One region of the Pseudarthrobacter sp. NPDC059871 genome, then DNA from elsewhere that is predicted to be linked to it. Evidence: riboswitches for the same ligand, from Rfam matches in the RefSeq annotation. Region 1 holds a riboswitch; the other holds the start of a gene.
The links. Region 1 has a riboswitch for thiamine pyrophosphate ahead of thiC (phosphomethylpyrimidine synthase ThiC). Riboswitches for the same ligand answer to the same signal wherever they lie in the genome.
Positions count from the first base shown of each region.

Region 2: it holds a riboswitch for thiamine pyrophosphate, as region 1 does, so the genes downstream of both, ACFV4R_RS00645 (FAD-dependent oxidoreductase) here and thiC (phosphomethylpyrimidine synthase ThiC) in region 1, are expected to answer to the same signal.

Region 1 covers NZ_JBHWJV010000001.1:465,417-471,313, reverse strand. Annotated here, with positions in the region: gene ACFV4R_RS02090 (hypothetical protein) at 1-337, opposite strand, end outside; gene ACFV4R_RS02085 (VOC family protein) at 434-1,309, opposite strand; gene ACFV4R_RS02080 (amidohydrolase family protein) at 1,412-2,494, opposite strand; TPP riboswitch at 2,585-2,692, shown strand; gene thiC (phosphomethylpyrimidine synthase ThiC) at 2,705-4,504, shown strand; gene ACFV4R_RS02070 (alpha/beta fold hydrolase) at 4,553-5,287, opposite strand; gene ffh (signal recognition particle protein) at 5,388-5,897, opposite strand, start outside.
Region 2 covers NZ_JBHWJV010000001.1:141,116-147,012, forward strand. Annotated here, with positions in the region: gene ACFV4R_RS00635 (RNB domain-containing ribonuclease) at 1-1,377, opposite strand, end outside; gene thiE (thiamine phosphate synthase) at 1,498-2,220, opposite strand; TPP riboswitch at 2,248-2,366, shown strand; gene ACFV4R_RS00645 (FAD-dependent oxidoreductase) at 2,360-3,712, shown strand; gene thiS (sulfur carrier protein ThiS) at 3,709-3,945, shown strand; gene ACFV4R_RS00655 (thiazole synthase) at 3,950-4,780, shown strand; gene ACFV4R_RS00660 (hypothetical protein) at 4,915-5,217, opposite strand; gene ACFV4R_RS00665 (DUF3107 domain-containing protein) at 5,255-5,479, opposite strand; gene ACFV4R_RS00670 (TetR/AcrR family transcriptional regulator) at 5,528-5,897, opposite strand, start outside.

The DNA.
Region 1 (5,897 bases):
GCATGTCGTCCTGCGCCGCCCACTGCGCGGCGACGTCCTCGAGGACATCGCCCTCGCCTTCGGTTTCGTAGGTGAGCAGGTCAGCCAGGGCCCGGACCATGGCCGGCGGGACGGCCAGCAGGGAATCGCTGGCCACGTCCACCATCGTCAGCTCGTAGTCGGCGCCGCCCGCGTGGACCGCGGTGCCGGCCAGGTCTCCAAGCTGCTCCACTTCGAAGTCGCTGATACCCGGGATCCGGACGGCGTCGGCGGCCGGCGGGGTGCCCCCGCCGTCAAGGGTTCCGGCGCGCTTCAACGCGGCATCGTGGGTGGCTACGAAGATTTCGGTAAAACCCATGGGAAGTGACCTCTTCCGTGTACGGTCCGGCGCGCCGGGGATACCTGCCTGGACTCCACGGCCTATCGGCTTCAGCCTAGTACGCGGAAGGGGTGCTCAGCGCACCGCAACCCGGATGCGGTTGCGCCACGGATCCTCGAAGCGCAACTCAGCGCCGGTGTGGTGCGAGGAGACCCCGGCGACCTTCAGGCGGTCAGCGAGCGCGCCGACGTCGTCACCGGACGGCACCTCGATGAGGACCTCGCCGAGGCCCAGGGTGTCTTTCCGCGGACCGGCGCCGCGGCTGTTCCAGACGTTCATGGCCATGTGGTGGTGGTACCGGCCCGCGGAGACGAAGAGGGCCTGCCCGTGCCAGCCGGCGGTCTTTTCGAACCCGAGCGTTCCCACGTAGAAATCGCGGGCGGACTGGACGTCGCCCACCTGGAGGTGGACGTGGCCCACGCCGGCGGTGGTCTGCCGCTGCCCCTGGAGGGATTCTTCGGAGAGGTGCTGTTCCAGGTAGCGCTGCGGCGGCAGCGCCAGGCTGTCCATGACCACGTCAGTGCCGTTCCAGGACCAGTTGCTTCGCGGGCGGTCCCAGTAGAGCTCGATGCCGTTGCCTTCGGGATCACTGAAGTAGAAGGCCTCGCTGACCAGGTGGTCGGCACTGCCCGTGAAGGAGCGGGGCTCGAGCTGGGCTGCGGTGGCCACAGTAGCGGCGAGCGCCGCCTGGTCCTCGAACAGGAGGGCCGTGTGGAACAGGCCCGCCTCTCCCCTGCCGGGAATGTTCAGGCCGGGGGCCGGGGCCAGATGGACCAGCGGCTTGCCGAGCCGGCCGAGGTACAGTCCGCCGTCCTGCTCAGCGACCACCTCGAGCCCCAGTGCGCGCTGGTAGTAGTCGGTCATGACCTTCATGTTGCCGACCTTGAGCATCACGGTGCCCATGGCGAGGTCGGCAGGAAGAAGATCCTGGCTGGTGGCTTCTGCAGTCATTGAACGCTCCCTCTACTGGAGGCCGTCCGAATGAGGCGGCCTGTCATGAGTTAAAATTACTTGAAGCTTCAATTTATTCCAAGTGCAGGGTGGATGTTTTGCTTAGCGGACCACGCGGCCGCCTAAAACCACGTGGGATGGGTGCGCCACGGTGTCCAGGGTCCTCCGGGGATCGTTCCGGAACAGCACGACGTCGGCGCGCGCCCCTTCTGCAAGCCCGTCAGCGCCCAGCCAGGCCCGGGCAGCCCAGCTGGCAGCGTTGAGCGCTTCGGCTGCGGGCAACCCGGCCGCGTGCAGGGCAAGGATTTCGTCCGCAATCCTGCCGTGGCGGATCACGCTGCCGGCGTCCGTTCCGGCGAAGATCTGCACCCCGGCTTCCCAGGCCTCACCTATCCGTTCCAACCGTCGTTCCCAGAGCGCCAGCATGTGGTCGGCGTACACCGGAAACTTGGGCCTGGCCTGGGCGGCAATATCGGGGAATGTGGCGATGTTGACCAGCGTCGGAACGATGGGTACGCCCTGTTCCACGAACCGCGGCAGGTGCCGTGGCAGCAGGCCGGTGGCGTGCTCGATGCAGTCGATCCCGGCATCGAGCATCTGGTCCAGGGTGTCCTCGGCGAAGCAGTGGGCGGTCACGCGGGCACCTTCGTCGTGTGCGGCACTGATCGCATCGCGGACGACGCCGGCGGGAAAGGAGGGTGCGAGGTCGCCGGCGCTCCGCTCGATCCAGTCCCCGACGAGCTTGACCCAGCCGTCGCCGTCGCGGGCTTGCTTGCGCACGGCCTCCACAAGGCCTTCAGGCTCGACCTCGTGGGCGAAGCCCCGAAGGTAACGGCGGGTCCTGGCGACGTGCCTGCCCGCCCGAATCAGCAGCGGAAAGTCGCGGCCGCCCTGCATCCAGCGGGTGTCCGCGGGCGATCCCGCGTCCCGGATCAGCAGCGTTCCTGAGTCCAGGTCGGCACGGGCCTGGGCTTCGGCCTCACCGGCGTCCACAGGCCCGGCAGGGCCCAGGCCAATGTGGCAGTGGGCGTCGACGAAGCCGGGCAGCACCCAGCCATCGAGCACAACGTCCGGACTGGCTTCCGGGCGGGTAAACGTGAGGCGACCGTCCACGGACCAGAGGCCGTGCCTTTCGCTGTCCGGTCCCGTGAGGGCGGTGCCGCTAAAAGCGATGATGTATGGCATGGATGCCTCCTCTTCCTGCCCGGTCAGGCTAGCACCGGCAAATATGACAGGGCTGTAAGCGCTTGTCCCCGCAGCGTGTGGTAGCTTCGTTCCTGACCACACGGGTGCCCCTGCAGGGGCTGAGATCGGGCTGACGCGGCCTGCGACCGTTGAACCTGTCCGGGTAATGCCGGCGAAGGAAGTGAGTACTCCTTGAATACACCCAAAACAATGCTGCCCCCTGCCCAAAACCACCCCGCCGGAGCCACGCGTGAAGCACCGGTGACCCAGTCCCTGAAGTCGCACTCGCTGGCCTACATCGATGATCCGGAGCACGGGATCCGTGTCCCGGTCACGGAGATCGCGCTCGAGTCCTCGCCCAACGGGCAGCCGAACGCCCCTTTCCGCACCTACCGGACAGCGGGGCCGGGAAGCGATCCCGTCCGCGGTCTCAGCCCCTACCGGTCGGACTGGATTGAGGCGCGGGCTGATACGGAAGCGTACGGCGGAAGGGAACGGAACCTGCTCGACGACGGCCGCTCGGCCGTACGCCGCGGCGCCGCCTCCGCGGAATGGAAAGGCGGGCGCCCGGTGCCCCGCCGCGCCGTCGAAGGCCGGACTGTCACACAGATGCACTACGCCCGGAAGGGCGCAGTGACGCCGGAAATGCGGTTCGTGGCGCTGCGGGAAAACTGCGATCCGGAACTGGTCCGGAGTGAGGTTGCGGCCGGACGGGCCATCATCCCCAACAACATCAACCATCCGGAGTCCGAACCGATGATCATCGGGAAGGCTTTCCTGGTGAAGATCAACGCCAACATCGGCAACTCCGCCGTCACCAGTTCCATTAGGGAAGAAGTGGACAAGCTGCAGTGGGCCACGCGGTGGGGTGCCGATACGGTGATGGACCTGTCCACTGGCGACGACATCCACACCACCAGGGAGTGGCTCATCCGCAACTCCCCGGTGCCGATCGGCACCGTGCCCATCTACCAGGCCCTGGAAAAGGTCAACGGCGAGGCGAACGAGCTTACGTGGGAAATCTTCCGCGACACCGTCATAGAACAATGTGAGCAGGGCGTGGACTATATGACTGTCCACGCCGGCGTCCTGCTCCGCTACGTGCCGCTCACCGCAAACAGGGTCACCGGCATCGTGTCCCGGGGCGGGTCGATCATGGCGGGATGGTGCCTGGCGCACCACCAGGAGAATTTCCTGTACACGCACTTCGATGAGCTGTGTGAAATCTTTGCCCGGTATGACGTCGCATTCTCGCTGGGTGACGGCCTGCGCCCCGGTGCCACCGCGGATGCCAACGACGCTGCTCAGTTCGCGGAACTGGACACGCTGGCCGAGCTGACGGAGCGCGCCTGGAAGCATGACGTGCAGGTGATGGTGGAAGGGCCGGGCCACGTCCCGTTCCATCTGGTGCGTGAGAATGTAGAGCGCCAGCAGGAACTGTGCAAGGGCGCGCCGTTCTATACGCTGGGGCCGCTGGTTACCGATGTGGCTCCCGGCTACGACCACATCACATCAGCCATCGGCGCCACCGAGATTGCCCGCTACGGCACCGCCATGCTCTGCTACGTCACGCCCAAGGAGCATCTGGGACTGCCCGACAGGGATGACGTGAAGACCGGGGTCATCACCTACAAGATCGCCGCGCACGCCGCCGACCTGGCCAAGGGCCACCCCGGGGCGCACGAACGGGACGACGCGTTGTCCAAGGCCAGGTTCGAGTTCCGCTGGCGGGACCAGTTCGCGCTCTCGCTTGACCCCGAGACGGCCGAAGCGTTCCATGATGAAACGCTGCCGGCCGAGCCCGCCAAGACGGCACACTTCTGCTCCATGTGCGGGCCGAAGTTCTGCTCTATGCGGATCAGCCAGGACATCCGCAACGAGTACGGGTCGGCGGAAGCCCAGGCCGCGATAGCAGAAGCGGCAGCCGGGATGCAGGAGAAGAGCCAGGAGTTCCTGGAATCCGGCGGCAAGGTATACCTTCCCGAGCTGAAAGTCCCGGCCGGAAGCTGAGCCTGCCGCCGGCGGTGACCGGCGGGTTGCTGTGGCCGGCCCTGGCGGCTAAGACGCCCGGGCCGGTTCACTCCGGCTGACCTCGGCGAGGAACTGCCGGATGGCCCGGTTGCCGTCAGCCGAGTCGTGGGGCCGGTGCCCGCCGGCCGCGACACGGTGCAGGGCACCGGTCTCCCTCAGATAACCGGCGATTTCTTCGTACAGCGGTTCCCAACCCCCGGTAAGGACAAGGGTGGGGACTCCGGGAACGATGTGAAGTGGCGCCTCCCATGACGGTGACTGCAGCCGCAGCCGGCGGGCAGAGCGCTTCTCCTCCAGGGTGGCTGGCTGGTGCAGGTCAGCGGCGTAGACGCGGCGGACGAACTCCCGCTGGAAGTCCTCGTCGCTGAGTTGGTGGCGAACGTCGAACAGCGGCTTCATCATCCGGATGTGGGCGGCTGTTGCGGGCAGCTCCGCGGTGAGGGAAAGGCAGGCCGGCTCCACGAGGGTCAACGAATGCACGAGGTCCGGGCGCTCCACGGCCGCCATCATGGCCGGAATTGCTCCCTGCGCGTGAGCCACCACGTGTCCGCCGGCAGCACCACGCCCGTCATCGCCCAGGGAACGCAGCACGATGGCCGTGTCCTCCGCAAAGGAGGACTCCAGGGGTTCGGCGGTGCTGTGGTATCCGTGCCGGCGGAGGAACAGGGCGTCGTACATCAGCGCCATGCCGTGCTGCCGGGGCCAGGCGGCGGCGCCGAAGCTCCCCGAGCCGTGCACGAACACTACCCTCTGCTTGAACATCCCCCAACCCTATTCCACGGCGCCGACATCTTAACGAAACAGCGCCAAGTGTCGTTGGGACGTTTCCAACGACACTTGGCGCTACTTGGCGGGAGTGTTCCTAGTTGCCCAGGAACTTGTCAAAGCCCTTGGGCAGGTTCAGCTGGGACGGGTCAAAGTCACCGGACTGCTGGCCGAAGGAGGCCCCGGTGGGCAGCGCCTTGGATGCGTTGGCGCGCCGGGCTTCGGCGTCCTTGCGTTCCTGGGCGGCCTTGGCCGGGTTTCCGGACCGGGCCTTCTTCTTCGGCGCGTTCTTCGCGTTCTTGCGGGCGCCGCCGCCGGCACCGGGCAGGCCGGGCATGCCTGGCATCCCGGGCATGCCGCCCTGGGCCATTTTCTTCATCATCTTCTGGGCCTGCGCGAAGCGTTCCAGCAGGCCGTTGACCTCGGAGACGTGCACACCCGAACCGCGGGCGATGCGGGCGCGGCGCGAACCGTTGATGATCTTGGGGGCCACGCGTTCGTGCGGGGTCATGGACCGGACGATTGCTTCAACGCGGTCGATCTCGCGTTCGTCGAACTGCTCCAGCTGCTGGCGGATATTCTGGGCGCCGGGCATCATCATGAGCAT
Region 2 (5,897 bases), 320 kb from region 1:
CCTCCCGTTCCCGTTCCCGTTCCCGTTCCCGTTCTTGCTGTTGCCGTTGCCGTGGCCGTTGTTCCCGTTGCCGTTCTCTTTCTGCGGCTTCGACCCCGAAATCACAATCGCGTCGAACTCCTGGCCGATGTGGTTGACCAGCAGGGCGGCCTCCACCGTATCCAGCGCCATGCGCTCCATCCGGGATGCCAGCTGGTCCGAGCCCGCCATGATCTCAGGGAGGGTCGGCAGCGCGTCCCGCACCCAGCCGGGGACAGTACCGCCGTTGCTCAGCGCCTCGCAGGTCACCAGCACAAAGCGGTCCACCAGGCGGCGCAGCGGCGCAGTGGTGTGGGCATAGGCATCCCCGATGGCCGCCTGGACCGCGGCCTCCGGAACATTGCCGTCAAAAGCGGTGTAGCCGGCGCCGCGGAAGAGCATGCCGGCCGAGTGCATGATGGCCAGCTGCCGGGGGTCCGTTGGGTCGAGGGTCCGCAGGTATTCGCCGTATCCCACCTCGCCGTCCCAGGGTTTGCCCAGAGCTTCTGTCTGCAGCCGGAAATGGTGCAGGGAACGCTCGTCCGGTGGCGGCATGGTGCGCAGGATCCCCACCTTGGCATCGAGCATGATCTTGGCGGCGGCCATCCCTGTCATCAGGGAAATCTGGGCGTTCCAGTCCTCCACCGGCAGCTGGGGAGCAGCAGCAATGCGGTAGCCGCCATCCGGCAGCTGGACGATCTCCTGGTCCGGCATGTTCAGGCTGGCGCCGTTCCGGGCGCGTTCCAGGCGGACACGCTTGAGCCCCACTTCCCTCAGCAGGCCCAGCAGGGGAGTGGCAGTACCGGCGTCCAGGTCAGCCTGTGCACCCTTGTAGCTGAGTTTCGCACGGCTTCGAACGCGTGCCCGGCGGACACCGACGGTCGTGACCTCGGCGTTGCCGTCGAGCTGGAAATCCCACACGAAGGCCGAGCAGTCCTGGTCCGGCAGGAGGCTGCCGGCGCCCTCGCTGATGACTTCAGGGTGCAGCGGAATACGCCCGTCCGGGGCGTAGAAGGTCTGGCCCCGGCGCCGGGTTTCGGCATCCAGGGGTCCGCCGGGCGCAACGAACGCGGGGACATCGGCGATGGCGTACAGGACGTGGTACCCGCCGTCGTCGTCCGTTTCGATGAAGACGGCCTGGTCCAGGTCCGTGGACGACGCCGGATCGATGGTGACGAACTCCACCGCGGTCAGGTCGTAGTCCGGCAGGTGCAGCGCTGCCACCGCGGCCTCGGCGTCCTTGACCGCGTCATCGGGGTAGGGGCCCGGAAGTTCCAGCTCCGTCCGCAGCGCGGCCAGGGCCTCTTCCAGGGCATTGGTGCGCTCATGGACGTTGGGAGCCAGCCGATGATGTGACACGAAAATCAGCCTAACCCCAAGTCATCCGATTACGCAGGGAATCGGTGCGGGGCGCGCTCCTGACGTGTTGCTGCGGGGCGCCGCACGTTCGGGAAACCGGGTTGTGGGGTGTCCGCAGCTTCAGGAAGCCGCGGCGTCCAGCGCGGTACGAAGCGAGGCAGCGGCGGCAGCGGGATCGGCTGCGTCAGTAATGGCGCGGACCACCACGATCCTTGACGCGCCGGCTCCGACCACCTGGTCGACGTTGGAGTGGTCGATCCCGCCGATGGCGAACCACGGCACGTCACTGGGCGCCTTCGCGGCCGCATACTTCACCAGGTCCAGGCCGACGGCGGCCCGGCCGGGTTTGGTGGGGGTGGCCCAGAGGGGGCCCACGCAGAAGTAGTCGAGGCCGGCAGGTCCTGCGGCGTCGGCCAGCGCGGCGTCCACCTGCTCCGGCGTGTGGCTTGACAGGCCGATGGCGGCGTTGCCGTTGAGCAGCGTCCTTGCGGCAGGTACCGGCAGGTCCTTCTGGCCCACATGGAAAACGGGGGCACCGGAGAGGACCGCAATGTCCGCCCGGTCATTGACGGCCCACAGCCGCCCGTGCCGTTGGGCGGATTCCTTGAGGACGGCCAGCAGGTCCAGTTCCTCGGCCGCCTCGATGGACTTGTCCCGCAGCTGGATGATGTCCACGCCGCCTTCGAACGCCGCGTCCACGAACCCGGCGAAGTCACCGCGGCCGCGGCGCGCATCAGTGCAGAGGTACAGGCGTGCGGATTTCAGTGCGCCGTTACCCGCTGCGGTGGTGAAGGCATCGGTGCCGGGTGCTGCGGCGGGGGCAGGGGAGTGGGACACATTCATGGCTGCAAGCCTAGTTCCTCTACACTTGCCTCGTACTGCGGGAGCCCGCGGCAGCTGTCACAAAGCGCCGGGCTGAGAGGGCGTCAGAGCCGACCGCTTGACCTGATCCGGTTAATACCGGCGTAGGGAAGGAGACACCATGGGCATCCCCGAAAGCCCTCCGGGCATCCCCGAAAGCCCTCCGGGCACCATCGCAGAGTCTGCCACTGTCCCGGCAATATCCGCCGACGTAGCAGTGATCGGCGGGGGCGTCATAGGCCACGGCATCGCCTGGGAAGCCAGGTGCTCTGGCAGGTCCGTGGTGCTGATCGATGATGCACCGGGATCCGGAGCCAGTTGGGCGGCGGCAGGCATGCTGGCCCCCGTCAGCGAGCTGCATTACCAGGAGGAAGAGCTCCTGGGCCTCATGCTGGATGCATCGGAGCGTTGGCCGCAGTTCGCCGCGGACCTTGGCCGCGTGTCAGGCCGCGGTTCCGGATACCTGGCGACGCCCACGCTGACCGTTGGCGCCGACGCCGCCGACCGGCAGGCACTCATGGACCTGCGTGGCGTGCAGCAGGCTAACGGACTCGCCGTGGAACCCCTGACGGTCCGGGAGGTCCGGCGCCGGGAACCGCTGCTCAGCCCCGCCATTGCCTGCGCACTCGATACCCCTGCGGACCACCAGGTGGATCCCCGGCGACTTGTGGAGTGCTTCCGGGCAGCCTTGGCCAACCACCTGACGGCCGGCAGCGGCCTTGCCGGCACTGCGGGTGCAGACACTGCCGTTGCCGGCGCGCTGGACGGATTCGCCGTGGCGGACAGGGCAGTGGCACTGGAGTGGGCGGACGGGGGCGTGGCTGGCGTCCGGCTTGCCGGAGGCGGACTGGTGCTCGCCGGCGAAACGGTGGTTGCCAACGGCATGGCGGCGGGTTCCCTCGACAACCTGCCGAGTGGACTCCGGTTACCTCTGCGCCCAGTGCACGGTGACATCCTGCGGCTGTCCGTCCCCCAGCACCTGCAGCCCCTGCTGACGTCCACGGTCCGCGGACTGGTGCGCGGTGTGCCCGTCTACCTGGTTCCACGCGAGGACGGAACCGTGGTCATCGGCGCCACCCAGCGGGAGGACGCCCTGGCGGGAGTCGGCGCTGCGTCCGGAGTGTCAGCTGGTGGCGTGTACCAGCTGCTTCGGGACGCCCAGGTGCTGGTGCCTGCGGTCGCAGAGCTGGAGCTGCTCGAATGCACGGCGCGGGCCCGCCCGGCCACCCCGGACAATGCCCCGCTGCTGGGCAGGGTTCCCGTGGACGGGGCAGACGGCAGTCCAGCGCATATCCCCGGACTCATCGTGGCCACAGGATTCTTCCGCCACGGCGTCCTCCTCACCCCGGCCGCGGCCGCCATCTGCCGTGACCTGATGGACGGGAAGGCTGACCCCCGGTGGCAGCCGTTCAGTCCGGACCGCTTTTCCGGCCGGATCCCGGCCCCCAGCATCAACATCAAGGAGACAGCATGAACATCACCCTGAACGGGGCATCCCGCACCGTGGCGGACGGTGCGTCCATCACGGCTTTGGTCAGCGAAGTGACCGGACGCGCGCTTGCGGCAGACGGCCAGGCAACCGACGGACAAAGACTGGGGGTGGCGGTAGCGCACAATTCCGAAGTTGTGCCCCGCAGCCAATGGCACGGCACCGCGCTCGCTGACGGAGACGACGTCGAACTCGTCACCGCAGTACAGGGAGGCTGACACCATGATCGAAACGAACACCGTTCCCGAACCGGCCCTCCTTACCTCCGCGGCACCAACCAGGCCTGACGCCCTCGTCATTGACGGCGTCGCCCTGGAGTCGAGGCTCATTATGGGGACGGGGGGTGCCCCCAGCCTGGACGGCCTGGGCGCCGCACTGGTTGCCTCCGGAACATCCCTCACCACCGTGGCCATGCGGCGCTACTCACCCGCGGAGTCGGGCTCCCTGTTCCAATTGCTGGTGGACCACGGGATCAGGGTCCTGCCCAACACGGCAGGCTGCTTCACTGCGCGGGACGCCGTCCTGACCGCTGAACTGGCCCGGGAAGCGCTGGAAACCGACTGGGTGAAGCTCGAGGTCATCGCGGACGAGCACACGCTCCTGCCGGACGCCGTTGAACTGGTGGAGGCCACCGAACAGCTGGTCAACCGCGGCTTCAAAGTCTTCGCCTACACCAACGACGACCCCGTCCTGGCCCTCCGGCTGGAAAACCTGGGTGCCACCGCTGTGATGCCGCTGGGATCTCCTATCGGCACCGGGCTGGGAATCCTTAACTCGCACAACATCGAACTCATCGTTTCCCGGGCCAACGTGCCCGTGGTCCTGGACGCAGGGATCGGCACGGCATCCGACGCGGCGCTGGCCATGGAACTTGGGTGCGACGCTGTCCTGCTGGCCACGGCGGTGACCCGGGCCCAGAACCCGGCCCTGATGGGTGAGGCGTTTAAGCACGCCGTCATCGCCGGGCGGCTGGCGAAGGAAGCCGGCCGCATTCCCCGCCGCGAGCACGCACTGGCGTCGTCCGCCATGGAGGGCCGGGCCGAGTTCCTTTAGGCAGTAATGCTTCACGGACTTTGACGCGACATTGACCATGACGTTTTGGGGACTGTACCGGTTGGGGGATGGCCCCGATTAAAAGGCTGTGGCCGCCACCGTTGAAGGTGGCGGCCACAGCCTTTTTTCGGTGACTAGCGCCTCAGAATGGCGGTCAGCCGGTGGGTATCGTTCCTTGCCCGGGTGCGGCCCAGAACGAGCGCCGCCCCGACGGATGCAGCCGCGCCCAGCACTATGGGCAGCACCCAGGGAAGCCATGTCAGTCCGGGAAGGTAGCCGAACCCCGCCGCCATCAGGATGATCCAGCTCAGTGCAGCCACCCCGACAGCCACGCCGGCCGGAAGGCCTGCGCCATACTTGGCGTGACGCTTGTCATTGGCCCAGACAATGAAGCCAGCCGCGAGGGTGGCCAGCACAACAATGATCAGGGAAAGCATGGGTCTCCTCCGGGACGCAGGGCAGTTCCGGCCGGTGCTAGAACTGGCCGAATCCTACGCGCCGGACTTCTTCCGCGCCGATTTCCACGTAGCCCAGGGCGTTGCCGGGAACAATGATCAGGCGCCCCTTGTCATCGGTGAGGCGCAGTTCGCTGCCGCCCTTGATGGCTTCTCCCACAACCTTGGCCACGGTCTCCGCATCCTGGTTTGATTCCAGGACGATCTCGCGGCCAACGTTCTGCACGCCGATCTTAATTTCCACAGGGGCCTCCCAGCCGGTCAGGTTCTTTGATGATGGTCTATTTGTAGTCTAGGACTCTTTGGGGAAGCGAGAGATTCCGCGCCAAGCTAAACGGTAGATGAGGTCGCTGGCCACATCGAGGTCCAGGTTGCCGTCCGTTTCCAGCCAGTACCGGGCGCTGACCTGCGCCATCCCCGCCAGGCCGCGGCCCAGCAGTTCCGCTTCGAGGTGGGGCAGCTTGGTGTCCCCGGCAATCACCCGGGCAATGGCATCGGCAAAGGTCCGGTTGAAAGTCTCGAGGCGCGAACTGACGTCGGGATCGTTGACGAGGTCGGACTCGAAGACCAGGCGGTGGGCCTGGTCATCGCTGGCAATGAACCGGAAGTATGCCCGCATGACAGCCTGGACGCGTTCCTTGTTGTCAGTGGTGGAGTTCAGC